DNA from 4 places in the Streptomyces sp. NPDC059828 genome. Region 1 is predicted to be linked to each of the others. Evidence: riboswitches for the same ligand, from Rfam matches in the RefSeq annotation. Region 1 holds a riboswitch; each other region holds the start of a gene.
What was found. A riboswitch is a leader RNA that binds a small molecule or an ion and turns the genes downstream of it on or off. The one in region 1 is predicted to bind cobalamin.
Positions count from the first base shown of each region.

Region 2: another riboswitch for cobalamin. It lies ahead of ACFV6V_RS12690 (cobalamin biosynthesis protein); the one in region 1 lies ahead of ACFV6V_RS29625 (CbtB domain-containing protein).
Region 3: another riboswitch for cobalamin. It lies ahead of ACFV6V_RS27845 (ribonucleoside-diphosphate reductase subunit alpha); the one in region 1 lies ahead of ACFV6V_RS29625 (CbtB domain-containing protein).
Region 4: another riboswitch for cobalamin. It lies ahead of metE (5-methyltetrahydropteroyltriglutamate--homocysteine S-methyltransferase); the one in region 1 lies ahead of ACFV6V_RS29625 (CbtB domain-containing protein).

Region 1 is NZ_JBHWIW010000074.1:1,601-6,234, reverse strand. Features, by position in the region: gene ACFV6V_RS29640 (response regulator) at 1-436, opposite strand, end outside; gene ACFV6V_RS29635 (alpha/beta fold hydrolase) at 673-1,320, shown strand; gene ACFV6V_RS29630 (CbtA family protein) at 1,451-2,242, opposite strand; gene ACFV6V_RS29625 (CbtB domain-containing protein) at 2,274-2,501, opposite strand; cobalamin riboswitch at 2,541-2,710, opposite strand; gene ACFV6V_RS29620 (histidine phosphatase family protein) at 2,827-3,402, shown strand; gene ACFV6V_RS29615 (DUF1775 domain-containing protein) at 3,444-4,211, opposite strand; gene ACFV6V_RS29610 (sulfatase) at 4,244-4,634, shown strand, end outside.
Region 2 is NZ_JBHWIW010000016.1:71,644-76,277, forward strand. Features, by position in the region: gene ACFV6V_RS12685 (cobyric acid synthase) at 1-786, opposite strand, end outside; gene ACFV6V_RS12690 (cobalamin biosynthesis protein) at 783-1,814, opposite strand; cobalamin riboswitch at 1,843-1,993, opposite strand; gene ACFV6V_RS12695 (hypothetical protein) at 2,153-2,374, opposite strand; gene ACFV6V_RS12700 (anion permease) at 2,392-3,633, opposite strand; gene ACFV6V_RS12705 (class II aldolase/adducin family protein) at 3,817-4,512, shown strand.
Region 3 is NZ_JBHWIW010000060.1:24,936-29,569, forward strand. Features, by position in the region: gene ACFV6V_RS27830 (DUF3311 domain-containing protein) at 1-30, shown strand, start outside; gene mctP (monocarboxylate uptake permease MctP) at 27-1,652, shown strand; gene ACFV6V_RS27840 (GNAT family N-acetyltransferase) at 1,750-2,253, shown strand; cobalamin riboswitch at 2,336-2,532, shown strand; gene ACFV6V_RS27845 (ribonucleoside-diphosphate reductase subunit alpha) at 2,662-4,634, shown strand, end outside.
Region 4 is NZ_JBHWIW010000027.1:47,713-52,346, forward strand. Features, by position in the region: gene metE (5-methyltetrahydropteroyltriglutamate--homocysteine S-methyltransferase) at 1-1,840, opposite strand, end outside; cobalamin riboswitch at 2,034-2,181, opposite strand; gene ACFV6V_RS18040 (hypothetical protein) at 2,558-3,217, shown strand; gene ACFV6V_RS18045 (sigma-70 family RNA polymerase sigma factor) at 3,379-4,002, shown strand; gene ACFV6V_RS18050 (ABC transporter substrate-binding protein) at 4,149-4,634, shown strand, end outside.

The sequences.
Region 1 (4,634 bases):
TCTCGTGGGAGCCCGCGCCGGTTTCGAGGTAGCGGTCCACGACCGTGCGGGTGATCTTGGAGGACAGTACTGCTCCCCCGTCGGCCAGGGTCCGCACCAGATAGGGCAGCGCCTCGGGGTCGGTGTCCTTGAGCAGGAAACCGGCAGCCCCCGAGCGCAGGGCCGTGGCCACGTACTCGTCCATGTCGAAGGTCGTGAGCATGGCGACCACGGGCGGTTGCGGCAGCTTGCGCAGCGCGGCCAGCACGGTGAGCCCGTCCACGTCCGGCATCCGGATGTCGAGCAGCACCACGTCGGGGCGACGCTCCTCGGCGGTCCTGACCGCTTCGCCACCGGGGACGGCCGCGACGACCTCGATGTCGTCGGCCGCGTCGAGGATGTGCTGGAAGCCCGTGCGGATCAGGGCTTCGTCGTCGACCACCAGTACCCGGATCACGTGTGCTCCACTCGCCCGTCGGACCACTACCCGATAAGCACCATTTCGTACCATGCCGGCCGGTGTCGCGATGGCTTGTCCCGGCCGGGCGGCGGGGACGCGCCCGCCACCCGGCGGGGGCGGTTCCGGACGACTGCCGGATGGTTGTATCGGGCAGCTTCCTTGACTCTTGAGCATATGACGCACGAGGTGTCGGCTCCCCGACAGCGCGACCGTGCGGGACCGGAGGACAGGGCATGGAGACGTTCAGCTATCGCGGCAGTGACGGTCACCCCCTACACGCCACCCGGCTGGGCATGGGACCGGCTGTGATCCTCCTGCACGACTCAGGCGGACTGCACAGTTCAGGCGGACCGGACCACCGCGGGCTGCTCCCCCTGGCCCGCCGGCTCACCGACAGCTACACCGTGACAGTCGCCGAGGCGCGGGACGCCGACGACGTGGCGTCGCTCGTCGGCCATCTCGGACTGCGCAAGGCGGCCGTCGGCGGTACGGGCACGGGCGCCGCCATCGCGCTCCGCGCGGCCGCAGACGATCCCGAGCGCATCGCGGCGACGGTCGTCATCAACCCCGACGACCTGGGCCCCGAGGACATCGCCCGCGCCTTCGGGGGCATGGCGGCACTGGCCGCCGTCTCCGTACCCACCCTGATCATCCCCGGTGGCGAACGGCACCACCGGCGCCGCGTACACACGCACAGACACACGCACGCGCCGAGCCTGGCCGAGGAGCTGGCCCGCGTACTCCCGCAGGGGAAACTCGCCAACCTCAGCTTCACCGCAGATCTGTGCAGCGCGGAGGACGTGGCCCAGTGGATGGCACCCGCGATGTGGGCCTTCCTCACCGCGCACCTCACGCGGCGGCCCGCCCGGGTCCTGGTCTGAAGCAGGATCACCAAGAAGGACTACGAAGAAGGACCACAGCAAAGGACCGGGAAGAAGACCGAGAGGTAGACCAAAAAGAAGGACCCCGCCCGAGCGCGCCCCCGGGCGGGGTCCATTCGTGTCGCGTGCCTCAGCTCGCGGGCACCGAAGCGGCCGGCTCCGCCGACTGCCGTGACGCCTGCGCGGGCTTGGGCTCCAGCACCCGCTGGGCCAGCTCGCCGAGGATCAGTCCGAGCGCGGCCCACAGCAGGGCCTGGACGCCGATCGACGCCAGACGGAACTGCCACAGGACATCGGCCGGGAAGTGCTCCGGGATCGCGTCGCCCGCCGGGAGGAAGGCCAGTGCGATCCCGACCGCCACGGCGAAGGCGGCGCCCGCGGCGATCGTCGCGTTCCAGTTGCCCCAGCGCGGCGCGAGCCTCTTGCCGACCAGCACCGCCCCGATCAGCAGCAGCACGCTGAGCACGATCATCAGGAAGAACATCGCGGTGCGCTGGTTGAGGGTCTCCGGGTCGCCGACGGCGGGCGGGTTGGCCGGATACTTGAGGAACGGTACGAACGCGACGGCGAGGAAGCCCCCCGCCGCGACGAACGCGGCCGTGACGCGTGCGCCGAAGGCCCCCACGCGGCCGAGCGCGAAGCAGAGCGCCAGTGCCGTGATGCCGCCGAGTGCCGTGCCGTAGACCAGAACGGCCGTGCTCAGACCGGCGGTCGACTGCACCGCGCGGCTGACCAGTTCCTCTTCCGGCTCGCCACCGCCACCGCCGTGGCCGTGGTGAGCCGCGCCCGCCTCCTCGACGGCGATGGCGGCGTCGACCTGCGGTTCACCGATGAGGTAGGCGAGTCCGAACGAGAGCAGCCCGGCGAGCACGCCCGCGAGCATGCCGCGGACCAGGAGGGCCCTTACGGTTGCGGAGTTCATGTGCTGATGTCCTGTTCCGTGCGTATGCGTATCAGTGGCACGGGAAGCCGAGCAGATGACGGCCGTCGTGGACCCACTCGTGGACGCCCTCGCCGGAGAACACGGAGAAGGCGCCCTGTTCGGCACCGACGAAGTAGAGCAGGACGAGCATCAGCAGACCGAAGAAGGCGGCCCAGGGCGCGACGACGCGGACCGGGAGCTTCGCCACGACGGGCTGGGAAACGGGGATTTCGACGGGTGTGATGGCGGACTGGGCCATACCGGACCTCCTCGGGAACACGCGTCCCGCTTTCGGTGGTGCACGCGATGACGATCACGGGTCTGACTCACCCGGCGGACCCGTCCCCGGCAAGGGACTTGACCGCCTGGCACACAGTGGCGCGACCGTGCCGGTTTCTCACCGGACTTCCGTGTATGCCGTCATCCTTTCGGAGGAAGGGTATCGGTCCGCGAACCCGCCGCCAATAGGGCCTTTGACCAGCGATCTTCATCACACAGGGGCGCTCGGGCGGGGTGCGCGGGCGGCCGTAGGATCCGGAACGGCCCGGGAGCGGGCCAGTCAACACGGGGAGGAATCCGGCCAAATGTCGATCAGGCTGACACTGCTGTGCGCGGCAGCCGGCCCCTCGGCACGCGGCGAAGCGCGGTTCGGTGACGGACCACTCGACGAACGGGGCGTACGCGAGGCCAGGGCCGCGGCGGCCGCGCTGCCCGCCGCATCGGTGGTGCTCAGGGCGCCGTCCGTACGGTGCGGGCAGACGGTACAGGCGCTGGGACTCGACGCGGCCGTCGACGACCGACTCCGCGATCTGGACTACGGGGACTGGCAGGGGCGCTCGCTCGCCGATGTGGTGGCGGCCGTGGGCCCCGAGCCCGTCGGGGAATGGACCACCGACCCCGGGGCGGCACCGCACGGCGGGGAGTCCGTGCGGGAGCTGTGCCTGCGGATCGGCGCCTGGCTGGACGAACTGCCGCAGGACGCCGGGCGGGGCGTGCTGGGCGTGGTCGAGCCGGCCGTCGTACGGGCCGCGAGCGTGCACGCGCTCGGCGCGCCGCTGTCCGCGTTCTGGCGGATCGACGTGCCACCGCTGTCCGGTGTCGGCCTCACCGGCCGTGCGGGACGGTGGAATCTGCGGCTGATCGCGACGGCCTCCCCGTAGACAACACAAAGGCACAGGGAGGCCGCACACTGCCGAAGCGGTCAGGCAGAGGCACTCCGGCGCTTCCACCACACAGCACCACCGGCGAGGGCGGCCAGCAGCACCGCACCGATGACCAGCGCGGGGGCGGGCGGCGAGCCGCCGTCGCTCTCCCGCTCCTGCTCGGGTCCCTGCTGCCCGGTCGCGCGCTTCGCCGGGGCCTCGCTCGCCGGGGTCCCCATCACCGGGGACTTCTCCGGTGCGGCGCTCGGGCTGGGCGCCACCGGCTTGGCCCCGGGCGCCGCGGGCTTCAGGGCGAGCAGCGGCGCCGGGTTGCCGTCCCCATGACTGTGACCGTGGCCGTCCCCGCCGCCGGACTGCTCCAGCTCGATCCAGCGGTCGACCCGCCCGTCGCCGTATGTCTGGAGGGTCTTGAACGCCAGCGACTTGGCGTCGGGCAACTGCCGTACGGTCACGGAGTACTCGACGTCATCGCCGACCCCGACCGCGGGGCCGGAGACGGTGTATCCGCGCGGTGTGGCCGCGAACTTCCAGCCGTCCGGACCCTCCTTGTAGGTGATGTCGGCCGGGACGATGCCCTCGGGGAGGATGACCTCCATCTTGCTGATGCCCGCGCTGTCGGACTCGGACTCGGCGCTGAAGTCCAGCGTGACGTTCTCGGCGAGGGCCGCGGCGCCCTCCGCCTCGACCTCCACGTGTGCCGATGCGGGGACGGCGAAGGCGAGCGAGGCCGCGAACGCGGCTCCGGTGAGGACGGAGAGACGGCGCGCGGTGCGCGCCGTAGTGCCGGCGGTGGTGCTGTGAGACACGGGTGACTCCCGAAGTGTTGGGCTGCCCCATCATGGGGCACGGGCCACGGCTTGAACTGATGGGATCGCCGAGCCGTACTGATAACGGCGACCCCGGGCTTCCCGGGTCCGGGCCGTCGTGCCTCACCGGGCCAGTACGGAAGGATCCTCGGGTGACGCCCTGGACGCGCTCTCGCCAAGAACAGCAGGAATCGCAAGAGCAGCAAGAGCAGCAAGATGCGCAGCCGAGACGGGTCAGGCTCCCGAGGCAGGCCAGAGCAGAGCCGGAGGTGCCCGCCGCACCCGGCACAGCGCGATCCGGCCCGGACTCCGCCGAAGAGGCCGGGGCCGCTCCCACCCCCGGTGCCGTACGCGGGTGGCGCGGCCGGCATCCAGGCGCGGCGCGGGTCGTCAGGCATTCCACCACCGCACTGGCCGCCACGC
Region 2 (4,634 bases), on a different contig from region 1:
AAGCACGTCATCGCCCAGCGGCGCGGCGGTCACCGACTCGCGTACGGCGCCCCGCAGCGAGACCCGCAGCCCGTCCTCCTCATCGATGCCGAGGCCGTGGGCGTAGGGCAGCACACCGAACGTCCGCCGTCCGGTCAGCCCGTGCAGCATCTCGAGCCCCGGCTCCAGCAGCGTCACGTCGCCGCGGAACTTGTTGACCAGATAGCCCGCGACCAGCTCCTGGTCCTCGGGCGCGAGCAGCGCGGTCGTCCCGAAGAACTGCGCGAAGACCCCGCCCCGGTCGATGTCCCCGACCACCACCACGGGAAGGCGGGCGGCCCGTGCGATGCCCATGTTGACGATGTCGGTGCGGCGCAGATTGATCTCGGCGGGGCTGCCGGCGCCCTCGCAGATCACGGCGTCGTAGGTGCTCCGCAGCTTCTCCAGGCATTCCACCACCGGCTCGAACAGCGTCTGCTGTCTGCCGCCGTGGTAGCCGCGTGCGCTCAGCTCGCCCACCGGCTTGCCCATCAGTACCACCTGGCTGGAGCGGTCACTGCCCGGCTTGAGCAGCACCGGGTTCATCAGCGCCGTTGGTTCCACGCGCGCCGCCTGGGCCTGCATGGCCTGCGCCCGGCCGATCTCGGCACCCTCGCGGGTGACGAAGGAGTTGAGCGACATGTTCTGCCCCTTGAAGGGGGCGACCTTCACACCCTGGCGCACCAGCCACCGGCAGATCCCCGCCGTGACGACGCTCTTGCCCGCGTCCGACGTGGTGCCGGCGACCAGCAGTCCTCCGCCGCTCACTTCCGCCTCCCCCTCATGTCTCTCATGCCGTTCCTGCCCCGCATCGCCGTCGCCGCCGTGCAGGCGAGCCGTGCGCCCGCGCATGCCGCGAGCGCCAGCACGCCCACCCGGCGCGACAGCCGTACCGCGCGCTCGATGTCCGCCACCTCGACGGCCCGGCCCTGTCCGTTGAGCACGGGCCGTTCCTCGGTGCGCCCGCCGTACGAGAGCGTCCCCCCGAGACGTACCCCGAGCGCACCCGCGAACGACGCCTCCACCGGACCCGCGTTGGGACTGGGATGCTTCGCCGCGTCCGCACGCCAGGCCCGTACGGCACCTCGGGGGTCGCCGCCGGCGAGTACGGCGAGGCCGGCGGTGAGCCGGGCGCCCGGCCAGCCCGCCACATCGTCGAGGCGAGCCGATGCCCAGCCGTACCGCCGGTAGCGGGGCGACTTGTGGCCCACCATGGCGTCCAGGGTGTTCACGGCACGGAAGCCCACGAGACCGGGCACGCCCGCCACCGCGCCCCACACCAGCGCGCCGACCACGGCGTCCGAGGTGTTCTCGGCGACGGACTCCACGACGGCGCGGGCGATCCCGGGGCCGTCCAGTGCCTGGGGGTCACGGCCGCAGAGATGGGGGAGGCGCTCACGGGCGGTCTCGATGTCACCGACCGCGAGGGCCCCGCCGATCGCCCTCGCCTCCCTGCCGAGGGTGGTACCACCCACGACGGCCCAGGTGGCGGCGGCGGTCAGGGCCAGGGACGCGGTACGGGACCGGCGTACGGAAGCGGTGCCCAGCGCACCCGCGGCGATCGCGCCCCCGGCGCACAGCGCCGTGTGCAGGGCACCCCAGCCGCGGTGGTCGCGCCAGAGTCCGCGCTCGACGGCGGCGGCGGCCCTGCCGAAGGCGGCGACCGGATGCCCTCGGCGGGGATCGCCGAAGAGCAGGTCGCCGACGAGTCCGGCCGTGGCGCCGTAAGCGAACGTGATGGCAGGGACAGCGACAGCAGGGACGAGTCCCCCCGGCGCCCGCTGCTCGGCAGGCATGTTCGTCCTCACTCAGGGTCCGCGCCCTGGCTCGACGTGATCCGGCGGGAGAGAGTTCCTGGCTTCGGGGAGCGCCCTGGTGGAGGGGGTGCGCCCGGTGACAGTGGCGGGACCGCGCCGGATTCGCACCGGCTTCCTCTTCTGCCGCCGTAAGTGGCCCCGGAAGTCCACCATGGGCCGCGAACACCCGTCAACTCACCTTTGACCTGCGACGGGACAGTGTGCGCAGGCCCACACCGCGGTGTGTGTGGGGGGTGCGCAGAGAGCGGGAGCCGGACACCCCCTCGGGGGTGTCCGGCTCCCATGCGTTGTTCTGTCGGCTGCCGTGCCGCCGATCGTCAGGAGACGATCAGATAGATCCCGTATGCCACGGCGGCGGCGCACAGGGCGAAGCAGGCGTACGCGCCGGTGCGGGCCAGGCCGGCGGAGCCCCCCTGCGCGGCTGCCGCCTCCTGCTTGGAGAGGCCCACGATGCCCAGGGTGAACAGGCCCACCAGGGCGACGGTCACGATGAGGCTCACACCGAAGACGGAGCCCAGAGCTGCCCAGTCGATCTTCATGCTGATTCGTTTCTTCCTTACACCGTGGCGGTGGGCGCGGGAGCGGACTCACTGGCGGGAGCCGGGATGGTGGCCTTCAGCTCCTCGGCCGCGGCCACGGTGGGCGGCGGGGTCACGGCCGCGATGGCGGTGGTGACCACACCCGGAGCCTCGGTGATCTCGTCGGCGGTGACGTTCGTGTGATCGACCGGCTTGCGGCGCGACAGCGCCCAGATGGCGGCCGAGCCCGCGACGAGCAGTACGGCGACGGTGGCGGTGCCCCAGGCGCCCTGGCTGGTCAGGAATTCCGCGGCGGCACCGACCAGACCGGCCGCGGGGAGGGTGAGGCCCCAGGCGACGAACATCCGGGTCGCGGTGGACCAGCGGACCACACCGCCCTTGCGGCCGAGCCCCGCGCCCATCACGGCACCGGAGCACGACTGGGTGGTGGAGAGCGAGAAGCCCAGGTTCGAGGAGGCCAGAATGACCGTCGCGGCGCTGGTCTGGGCGGTGAAGCCCTGCTGCGGCTGGAGGTCGGTCAGTCCCCTGCCCATGGTGCGGATGATGCGCCAGCCGCCCAGGTACGTGCCGAGCGCGATCGCCAGACCCGCGGAGACGATGACCCACATCGGGGGGTTGGAGCCGGGGGCGAGCACGCCGCCCGTGACCAGGGCCAGGGTGATGACGCCCATGGTCTTCTGCGCGTCGTTGGTGCCGTGCGCGAGGGAGACGAGGCCGGCCGAGGCGATCTGACCCGCCCGGTAGCCCTTGGACGTGGCCTTGTCGTCGGCACCGTTGCCGATCTTGTACGTCAGCCTCGTCGCGAGGAACGCGGCGAGACCGGCGACCAGCGGCGCGGCGACGGCCGGGATCAGCACCTTGGTGACGATCGTCCCGCCGTTCACGGCCGAGAAGCCCGCGGACATCACGGCGGCGCCTATGAGACCGCCGAACAGGGCGTGCGACGAGCTGGACGGCAGGCCGAGCAGCCAGGTGAGCAGGTTCCACAGGATCGCGCCGACGAGCGCGGCGAAGATCACTTCTGTGCGGATGCCCTCTTCCTTGATGAGCCCGCCGGAGATCGTCTTGGCGACCTCGACGGACAGGAAGGCGCCGACGAGATTCAGCGCGGCCGACATGGCCACCGCCGTCTTCGGTCTGAGTGCCCCGGTCGAGATGGTTGTGGCCATCGCGTTGGCTGTGTCGTGGAAACCGTTCGTGAAATCGAACACGAGAGCGGTGATGATCACGATCCCGAGGAGAAGCGTGATGTGTTCCATTTACCCAGGCTTCTATTGGACGTCAGTGGCCAGCCGAACGTAAGCAAGCTGAGTGAACGGAAGATGAACTCAGCACGGCTCATGAGTGACTCCAGAAGGGTATGGCCATTCCGCTTGGCGGAGAAGGTGCTTGCGCGGGCCGAAGCGCGGAGTCCGCGGCCGGGTGCCTGGCATGATCAGCCCATGAGTCGGCGGCAGCAGGACGAACGGTACGACGGGCAGCACGAGCCGGTCGCGCGGGCGTGGATGGACCTTGTGGCCGCCGCCCGCAGGACCGTGGCGGACGGACTCGTGGTCGGCACTTCGGGCAATGTCTCCGTACGGGTGCCCACCGAGGCCGGGGATGTGATCCTGGTCACGCCCAGTGGGGTGCCCTACGACCGGCTCGGGCCGCAGGACGCCGTCGGTGTCGCTCCGGACGGACGCCGCGTACTGGGTGACCTGGTCCCCACCAGCGAACTGCCGATGCACCTGGAGATCTACCGCGCCACGGACGCCGCCGCTGTCGTGCACACCCACGCGGTCCATGCCACCGCCGTATCGACACTGGTCACCGAGCTGCCGCTGATCCACTACATGGCGGCCGTCCTCGGCGGACCCGTCCGCGTCGCCCCGTACGCCCGCTACGGCACCGAGGAACTCGCGGCCCGGATGCTCGACGCCCTCGCGGACCGCACGGGCTGCCTGCTCCAGAACCACGGCACCGTCGCCTACGGCGCCACGCTCGACCAGGCGTACGACCGCACCGCGCAGCTGGAGTGGATGTGCCGGGTCTGGCTCACCGCGAGCTCCGTGCCCGGCCGGGAGCCGAACCTCCTCTCGCGGGCCCAGGTCGACGAGGTGCGTGAGAAGCTCCGCACCTACGGCCAGCCGGGCTGAACCGTTCGATACGTGGTCGTGCACGAGAAACCGGCGCCCGGCGGCTGAGATCAGCGCCCTGCGCATCACCCTTGGTGGCGCGCCCACTGGCAGCCTGGCGAGGACGTCACCACACTGGAACG
Region 3 (4,634 bases), on a different contig from region 1:
CGCAGCGAGCAGGAAGGGGCGTCGCGGTGAACGACGGTGTGAACGGCGTCGCACTCGCCGTCTTCGTCTTCTTCTTCCTGGCCGTCACGGTCATGGGCTTCCTGGCCTCACGATGGCGCAGGGCGGCGAACGAGAACAGCCTGGACGAATGGGGTCTGGGCGGACGCTCGTTCGGTACGTGGGTGACGTGGTTCCTGCTCGGCGGCGACCTCTACACCGCGTACACCTTCGTCGCCGTACCCGCGGCCATCTACGCGGCGGGCGCCGCGGGCTTCTTCGCAGTGCCGTACACCATCCTCGTCTACCCGCTGATCTTCACGTTCCTGCCCCGCCTGTGGTCGGTCTCGCACCGGCACGGCTATGTGACGACATCGGACTTCGTCCGCGGGCGGTTCGGCTCCAAGGGCCTCTCACTGGCGGTGGCGGTCACCGGCATCCTCGCGACGATGCCGTACATCGCTCTGCAACTCGTCGGTATCCAGGCCGTACTGGACGTGATGGGCGTGGGCGGCGGTGAGAACACCCACTGGTTCGTCAAGGACCTCCCGCTGCTGATCGCCTTCGGCGTGCTCGCGGCGTACACCTACTCGTCCGGGCTGCGGGCGCCCGCGCTGATCGCCTTCGTGAAGGACACGCTCATCTATCTGGTGATCGCCGTCGCCATCATCTACATCCCCATCAAACTGGGTGGTTTCGACGCGATCTTCGCCAAGGCGGGCGACGCTCTGTCCCAGACCAACCCGAAGACCGACAAGCCCTTCGGGGCCCTGGTGCCCGGTGAGATGGGTCAATGGGGCTACGCCACGCTGGCACTCGGTTCCGCGCTGGCGCTGTTCATGTATCCGCACTCGATCACCGCGACGCTGTCCTCGCGCAGCCGTGACGTGATCCGGCGCAACACGACCATACTGCCGCTCTACTCGCTGATGCTGGGGCTGCTCGCCCTGCTCGGGTTCATGGCGATCGCTGCCGGGGTCAAGGTGACCAACGGCCAGCTCGCGATTCCGCAGCTGTTCGAGAACATGTTCCCCGACTGGTTCGCGGGGGTGGCCTTCGCCGCCATCGGTATCGGCGCACTGGTGCCGGCCGCGATCATGTCGATCGCGGCGGCGAATCTGTTCACGCGAAACATCTACAAGGACTTCCTGAAGCCGGACGCGACACCGGAGCAGGAGACCAAGGTCTCGAAGCTGGTGTCGCTGCTGGTGAAGGTGGGCGCGCTGGCCTTCGTCCTCACCATGGACAAGACGGTCGCCATCAACTTCCAGCTCCTGGGCGGCATCTGGATCCTTCAGACCTTCCCGGCCCTGGTCGGCGGGCTGTTCACCCGCTGGTTCCACCGCTGGGCACTGCTCGCCGGCTGGGCCGTCGGAATGATCTACGGCACGGCGGCGGCGTACGGTGTCGCGAGCCCGACCCAGAAGCACTTCGGCGGCTCGTCCACCGAGATCCCGGGCATCGGCGAGATCGGCTACATCGGTCTGACGGCGTTTGTGCTCAATGTGCTGGTGACGGTGGTCCTCACCTTCGTGCTGCGGGCCACGAACGCTCCGGACGGTGTCGACGAGACGTCCCCCGAGGACTACACGGCGGACGCGGGAGACCCCGGAGTCGAGACGGAGGCCCCGAAGCTGACCGCCGCGACCCACTGACACACCGGACACCGCCTGGCCGCTTCCTCCCTCCGGGACAGCGGCCAGGCGCCGCTGTCCCGGTGTGGCATTCCCCCGTGTGCGGCAGACTGCCGGGATGGACGTGATCATCCGACAGGTGGAGCCGCAGGAGTACGACGCCCTCGGCGAGCTCACCGCACAGACCTATCTCGGGGACGGACTGCTGGCCTTCGGGGAGCAGGACCCCTATCTCCCCGTGCTGCGGGACACGGCAGCGAGAGCCGCACAGGCCGAGGTGCTCGTCGCCGTGGACGGCTCGGGGCGCCTGCTCGGCGGAGTGGCGTTCACGGCGGGAGCGAAGCCCTACGCCAATATCGCGGGCGATGACGAGGCCGAGTTCAGGATGCTGGTCGTCGCCACCGAAGCCCGGAAACGGGGTATCGGCGAGGCTCTCGTCATAGCGTGCGTCGAGCGGGCCCGGGGCATCGAAGGCTGCCGCCGACTGGTGCTGTCGACCGATCAGCAGATGCGCGCGGCCCACCGCATATACGAGCGTCTGGGCTTCGTACGGACGCCCGCACGGGACTGGGTGCCGATCGCCGGCCTGGACCCTCTGCTGACGTACGCCCTTGAGCTCTGAGGGCTGAACCCCGGCTCGCCCGAGGGGAGACGCGACACCACCGCGACACAACATGTGGGGGGCGCGGCAACGCCGCGCCCCTACATGTATGCTCGACTCCGTTGCCGCAGCAGGGGAATCCGGTGGAAATCCGGAACTGTCCCGCAACGGTGAGTCGGTCTGCATTCGTTCCTTTCGCGTACCCATGAGGCATGCCCGCGCGGCGTATCCGTGCGTGCGTGCACGGGAGTGAGCGCACACCCACGAGTCCGAGGACCTGTCGGCAACGCACCCGGTCCATCCGGTCCGGGTTCCGAGACGTCCGGGCCTCGCGGATCAGGCTGGTGGACGCGGAGCGTTGTGCTGCCCAGACACACGCCCGCACGCCACTTCCCCGCCGGCCCCGAGCCGAGTGAGGGAGAGCACCCCGTGACCATCGCGCCCCCAGACCCTGCTTCAACGCAGCTCGCCGATGGGCCAGGAACCGCGCTGCTGCGGATCCTGACCGACCTCACCGCGGACCTCCCCGACACCGACCCCGGCAGGGTCGCCGCCGCCGCGCTCCGGGGACGCCACGCCGGTTCGGACGAAGCCGAACTGCGGGAGCTGGCCACGGAGGCGGCCGCGGGGCTGATCGCCGAGGACCCGGCGTACTCCCGGCTCGCGGCCCGGCTGCTCAGCATCACCATCGCCGACGAGGCGGCCTCGCAGGGGGCCAGCGGCTTCGCCTCCTCCGTCGCCGTCGGTCATCTCGAGGGGCTGATCGCGGACCGTACGGCCGCTTTCGTCCAGGAGCATGCCGCCCGTCTCGACGCTCTCATCGACCCGGCCGCCGACGACCGCTTCGGCTACTTCGGACTCCGCACCCTCTACAGCCGCTATCTGCTGCGCCACCCGATCACCCGCAAAGTGGTCGAGACCCCGCAGCAGTTCATGCTGCGGGTCGCCTGCGGTCTCGCCGAGGACGGGTCCGCGCGCGCGGTGGACGAAGTCGCCGCGCTGTACGGGCTGATGAGCCGGCTGGACTATCTGCCGTCGTCGCCGACGCTCTTCAACTCCGGCACCCGGCACCCCCAGATGTCGTCCTGCTACCTGCTGGACTCGCCGCTGGACGAGCTGGACTCGATCTACGACCGCTACCACCAGGTGGCGCGGCTGTCGAAGCACGCGGGCGGTATCGGTCTTTCGTACTCCCGCATCCGCTCCCGCGGTTCGCTGATCCGCGGCACCAACGGACACTCCAACGGCATCGTGCCGTTCCTGCGCACCCTGGACTCCTCGGTCGCCGCCGTCAACCAGGGGGGCCGGCGCAAGGGTGCGGCCTGCGTCTACCTGGAGACCTGGCACGCGGACATCGAGGAGTTCCTGGAGCTGCGCGACAACACGGGTGAGGAAGCGCGGCGTACGCACAACCTCAACCTGGCGCACTGGATCCCGGACGAGTTCATGCGCCGGGTGAACGCCGACGCCGAGTGGTCGCTGTTCTCTCCGGTGGACGTGCCCGGGCTGGTCGACCTGTGGGGCGCCGAGTTCGACGCCGCCTACCGCAAGGCGGAGGAGGCGGGGCTCGCCCGCAAGACGATCCCCGCCCGAGACCTGTACGGCCGGATGATGCGCACGCTCGCCCAGACCGGCAACGGCTGGATGACGTTCAAGGACGCCTCGAACCGCACGGCGAACCAGACCGCGGAGCCCGGCACCGTCGTCCACTCCTCGAACCTCTGCACCGAGATCATCGAGGTCACGAACGACGGCGAGACGGCCGTCTGCAACCTCGGCTCGGTCAACCTGGGCGCGTTCGTCACCCCCGAGGGCTCCATCGACTGGGAGCGGCTGGACGAGACCGTCCGTACGGCCGTGACCTTCCTCGACCGGGTCGTGGACATCAACTTCTACCCGACCGAGCAGGCCGGCCGCTCCAACGCGAAGTGGCGCCCGGTGGGCCTGGGGGCGATGGGCCTCCAGGACGTCTTCTTCAAGCTGCGGCTGCCCTTCGACTCCGCCGAGGCGAAGGCGCTGTCGACCCGGATCGCCGAGCGGATCATGCTGGCGGCGTACGAGGCGTCCTGCGACCTCGCCGAGCGCAGCGGCCCGCTGCCCGCCTGGGAGCAGACCCGCACGGCACGCGGTGTGCTGCACCCGGACCACTACGGGGTCGAGCTCAACTGGCCCGAGCGCTGGGCCGCGCTGCGCGAGCGGGTCAACACCACCGGGATGCGCAATTCGCTGCTGCTCGCCATCGCCCCCACCGCGACCATCGCGTCGATCGCGGGTGTCTACGAGTGCATCGAGCCGCAGGTCTCCAACCTGTTCAAGCGCGAGACGCTGTCGGGCGAGTTCCTCCAGGTCAACTCGTACCTGGTGGACGAGCTGAAGCAGCTGGGCGTGTGGGACGCGCAGAC
Region 4 (4,634 bases), on a different contig from region 1:
GTTCGTCCACCTGGATCACGGGGGTTCCGGCGGCTTCCAGGTCGGCGACCTCGTCGCGCAGGGCGAGGGCGACCTGGCGGGCGGTGTCGGGGAGGGGCTGGTCGTCGCGTACGAAGGACCAGGCGAGCATGGTCACCGGGCCGGTGAGCATGCCCTTGACGGGGCGTGAGGTCAGGGACTGGGCGTACGCGGTCCAGCGCACCGTCATCGGTTCGGGGCGTGAGATGTCACCGGCGAGGATCGGCGGGCGCACGTACCGGGTGCCGTAGGACTGGACCCAGCCGTGCTGGGTGGCGAGATATCCGGTGAGCTGCTCGGCGAAGTACTGGACCATGTCGTTGCGTTCGGCCTCGCCGTGCACCAGCACGTCAAGACCGGTCTTCTCCTGGAAGGCGACCACCTCCCGGATCTCGTTCCTGACGCGCTCCTCGTATCCGGCCGTGCCGATCCTGGCTGCCTTCAGATCGGCGCGCGCGGTGCGCAGTTCGGTCGTCTGGGGGAACGAACCGACGGTGGTGGTGGGGAGCAACGGCAGTGCGAGGCGGGTACGTTGCGCGGTGGTCCGCTCGGCGTACGGCTGGGAGCGGCGGGCGTCGGAGTCCGTGACGGTGCTGGTACGAGCCCGGACGGCGGCGTCGTGAGTGAGCGGGGAGGCGGCTCGGGAAGCCAGGTCGGCCCGGTTGGCGGCGAGGCTGGGGGCGATCGCCTCGGTGCCGTGGGTCAGGCCCCGGGCGAGTGTGACGACTTCGGCGGTCTTCTGCCTGGCGAAGGACAGCCAGCGCAGGATCTGGGGTTCGATGTCGTGTTCGGAGGCCGCGTCGAGCGGCACATGCAGCAGGGAGCACGACGCGGCCACGTCGACCCGGTCCGCCAGCCCCAGCAGGGTGCCGAGGGTGGCCAGGGACTTCTCCAGGTCGTTGACCCAGATGTTGCGGCCGTTGACGACCCCGGCGACCAGCCGCTTGCCCGGCAGCCCGCCGACGGCCGCGAGGGCGTCGAGGTTGGCGGCGGCGGCCTCCGTGAAGTCGATGGCGAGGCCCTCGACCGGGGCCTTGGCCAGCACCGGCAGGGCGTCGCCGAGTCGGTCGAAGTAGCCGGCGACGAGCAGCTTCGGCCGGTCGGTGAGCACACCGAGCGCGCGGCAGGCGCGCTCGGCGGCGCCCAGCTCGGCGGGCGTCCGGTCCTGGACGAGGGCGGGCTCGTCGAGTTGCACCCACTCGGCACCCGCCGCCCGCAGGTCGGCGAGCACCTCGGCGTACACGGGCAGCAGCCGGTCGAGCAGCGTGAGCGGGTCGAATCCCGCGGCGACGCCGGGTGCGGGCTTGGCGAGCAGCAGGTAGGTGACGGGGCCGACGAGCACCGGACGGGCGGAAAGCCCGAGCGCCAGCGCCTCCTTCAGCTCCGCGACCTGCTTGGTCGAGTCGGCGGCGAACACGGTGTCGGGTCCGAGCTCCGGCACCAGGTAGTGGTAGTTGGTGTCGAACCACTTGGTCATCTCCAGCGGCGCCACCTCCTGGGTGCCGCGGGCCATGGCGAAGTAGCGGTCCAGGGCGTCGGCGGCGACGGCCGCGCGGTGGCGTTCGGGGATCGCGCCGACCATGACGGTGGTGTCGAGCACGTGGTCGTAGTACGAGAAGTCCCCGGTCGGGACCTCATGGACACCGGCATCGGCGAGCTGGCGCCAGTGCGTCCGGCGCAGATCCCCTGCCGTGGCCTTGAGGGAGTCCGCGGTGACACGGCCCCTCCAGTAGCCCTCGATCGCCTTCTTGAGTTCGCGCTGCTGTCCCTGGCGCGGGTATCCGTGCACGGTGGCCCGTGCTGCCGCGGATTCGGTGGTCACGGAAATCTCCTTCGCGAGATGGTTCCCTGAGGTCCCGGGACGGAACGCGGGCAGGTGCGAAGGGCGGAGAACCGGACGGGTGCGGGTCCGCGCGCGGTGCCGCGCGGGTGTCCGGCCGTCCGATATATGCGCCGACCCACCCACGAGGTCACCGGATGTCCGCGTGCGGGCTGTTCGCGCGCGGGCAGCGGGCAGGTCTTCGGACTCGCGGGCACGTCCTCATGGGGAGGACACCTACTGGCCGTCGCTTCCCAGACCCTGGCGGGTCCAGTGCGTATGACGGCGGTCGTTCCCGCTCACCGCTGCGGGGCAGTCCCGGATTCCCACCGGGTTCCCTCTTACGACGCCTCCCGCCTGGAGGGCGGGGCGAACCAGCTGCAGGGGCCACCCTACGGGGCGGCAGGCGGCTGCGGAGCGCTCTGTCCGGAATTCGGATGCGCGACGGGAATCCGGGCGGCGGGGCGGAGCACGGCAGGGCCGGATTCGCACCGGCTTCCCCCTGGTGCGCATGCAATGCGGTTGTGTGCCCCGGCGCATGGCCCGGGGCAGACGCATCGTAGGGTGCGGCAGGGGTGTCCCACCGCTGATTCTCCATCACTTCCGCCGCATTCCCTCACCGTTGGACGTGTGGGCCGGTCACGGTGGTGGGGAGCCGACACGTGCGTGCGGCAAGGCGGTCTGCCGGGACGCCGACCCAGGATGCGAGGATGAGACGCCATGACTGCTGGGTGGTGTTCACGCACGCTACGGGCCGCGGTGTTCGCGGCCGTATGCGTGGTGCTCGCCGCCCTCGGCCACGTCATGATGTCCGGGGAGTCCGTCCCGTGGTGGACGCTGGTCGGAGGGCTCGGCGCGACCGGTGGGCTGGGCTGGTGCCTGGCGGGCCGGGAGCGGGGACGCGGCGTTGTGGTGGCCGTGGTGGTCGCCGCACAGGCGGCGCTGCACTCGGGATTCTCGCTCGTGCAGTCCCTGAACCCTGAGCATGCGGAACACATCGATCACTCCGCGCATCCGGAGCACCCCGGGCACCACATGGTGTCCGCCGGCATGGGGCCCGGCTACAACGACATGGGCCACTCGGGCTTCCCGGACGTGATGGCCGGCGACTCGTGGTCGCTCGGCATGCTCGCCGCGCACCTGCTGGCGGCGCTCTTCACCGGACTCTGGCTCGCCCATGGAGAGCGAGCCGCCTTCCGGATCCTCCGCGCGGTCGCCGGGTGGCTGACCGCGCCGTTGCGGCTCCTGCTCGCGCTGCCGGCGCCTCAGCACCGGCCGCGGCCGCGTGGCCGCGGCCGCCCGTCGCCTGTGTCGCGGCTGCTTCCCCTGGTCCACGTCATCGTCTCCCGAGGGCCGCCCGTGGGGTCCGCTGTCGCCTGACGACAGCCGGAATCCCGAGGCGGTCCAAGTGCCCCTCGGGCACCGGCCGCAGACCCGCGAGCGCGTGGGGAGCGGCCGGCCCCCACACGCCGGCACCAGGGCTCTGCTGCGCCCGCTGTGCACCCCGGTCCTGGTTCCGGACGACCCGAGAAGGACACCAGGTGATCTCTTCCGCCCTGCCCGCTTCATGGGACACGACGGACAAGGTGAATCCGGCCGACGAGTCGATCACCTCCTGGGCGCTCGCCGCCCGCGGCGGTGACGCCGACGCCGTGGAGCGGTTCGTCCGTGCCCTGCACCGCGACGTACTGCGCTATGTCGCCCACTTGTGCGGTGATCCGCAGTCGGCCGACGACCTCGTCCAGGACACGTTCCTGCGCGCGCTCGGCAGTCTGCACCGTTTCGAGGGCCGGTCGTCGGCCCGTGCCTGGCTGCTGTCCATCGCCCGGCGCGCGGTGATCGACAGCTATCGGTACGCGGCCGCCAGGCCCCGGCTGCACGACGTACCGGACTGGCAGCTCACGGTCGAACTCGCCCAGCCCCGCGATCTGCCGGGCTTCGACGACGGGGTGGCGCTGCTCGAACTGCTGGCGGCACTGCCGCCCGAACGCAGGGAGGCTTTCGTGCTCACCCAGATGCTGGGGCTGCCTTATGCGGAGGCCGCGGAGCTGAGCGGCTGTCCGATCGGCACGGTGCGGTCCCGCGTGGCGCGTGCCCGGGCGACGCTGATGGAGCTGATCGAGCAGGCCGAGGAGCCGGTGACCGCGTCCGCGCTGGTGGCCTGAAGGCCGTGCCCGGGCCGGGTTCCGGCGCGTGTCCCGGGCACGTGCCGGAATCCGTACACCGGTACGGGAACTCACACCGTGCTCGACCCGACTTGTGGACCGGGGGCGATGTGCTGCCCCTGTGCCGAACAGTTCTGGAGAGTTGAATGCGTTCTCGTGTGTGGTGCGGTACGGCGGTCGCCCTGCTCGGACTCCTCGCGGCGGGATGTGGCGGGGGAACCGACGAAAAGGGGGACAAGGGCTCGGGCGCCTCCGCCGGCGGGGCGCCGGTGACCGTCACCGACTGCATGGGTGCCGAGACCACCTTCGACGCCACCCCGAAGAAGATCGTCACCAGTAACGCGTCCAGTCTGGAACTGCTGCTCCGTCTGGGCGCCGGCGACAAGGTGGCCGGCACCGGATTCCCGCCCGGCAGGGGAACTCTTCCGGCCGGGCTGGACGCCATGGCGCAGGAGGTTCCGGTGCTCGGCGAGACCGTCATCCCGAAGGAGAAGCTCCTCGGTTCCGGAGCCGACCTGTACATCGACACCTTCGCCGCCATGGGCAACATGGGCGGCGGCGGGATGGGCGACGCGCCGACCGCGGAGGAGTTCAAGGCGGCCGGGATCAAGCACGTCTTCCTGAAGTCCACG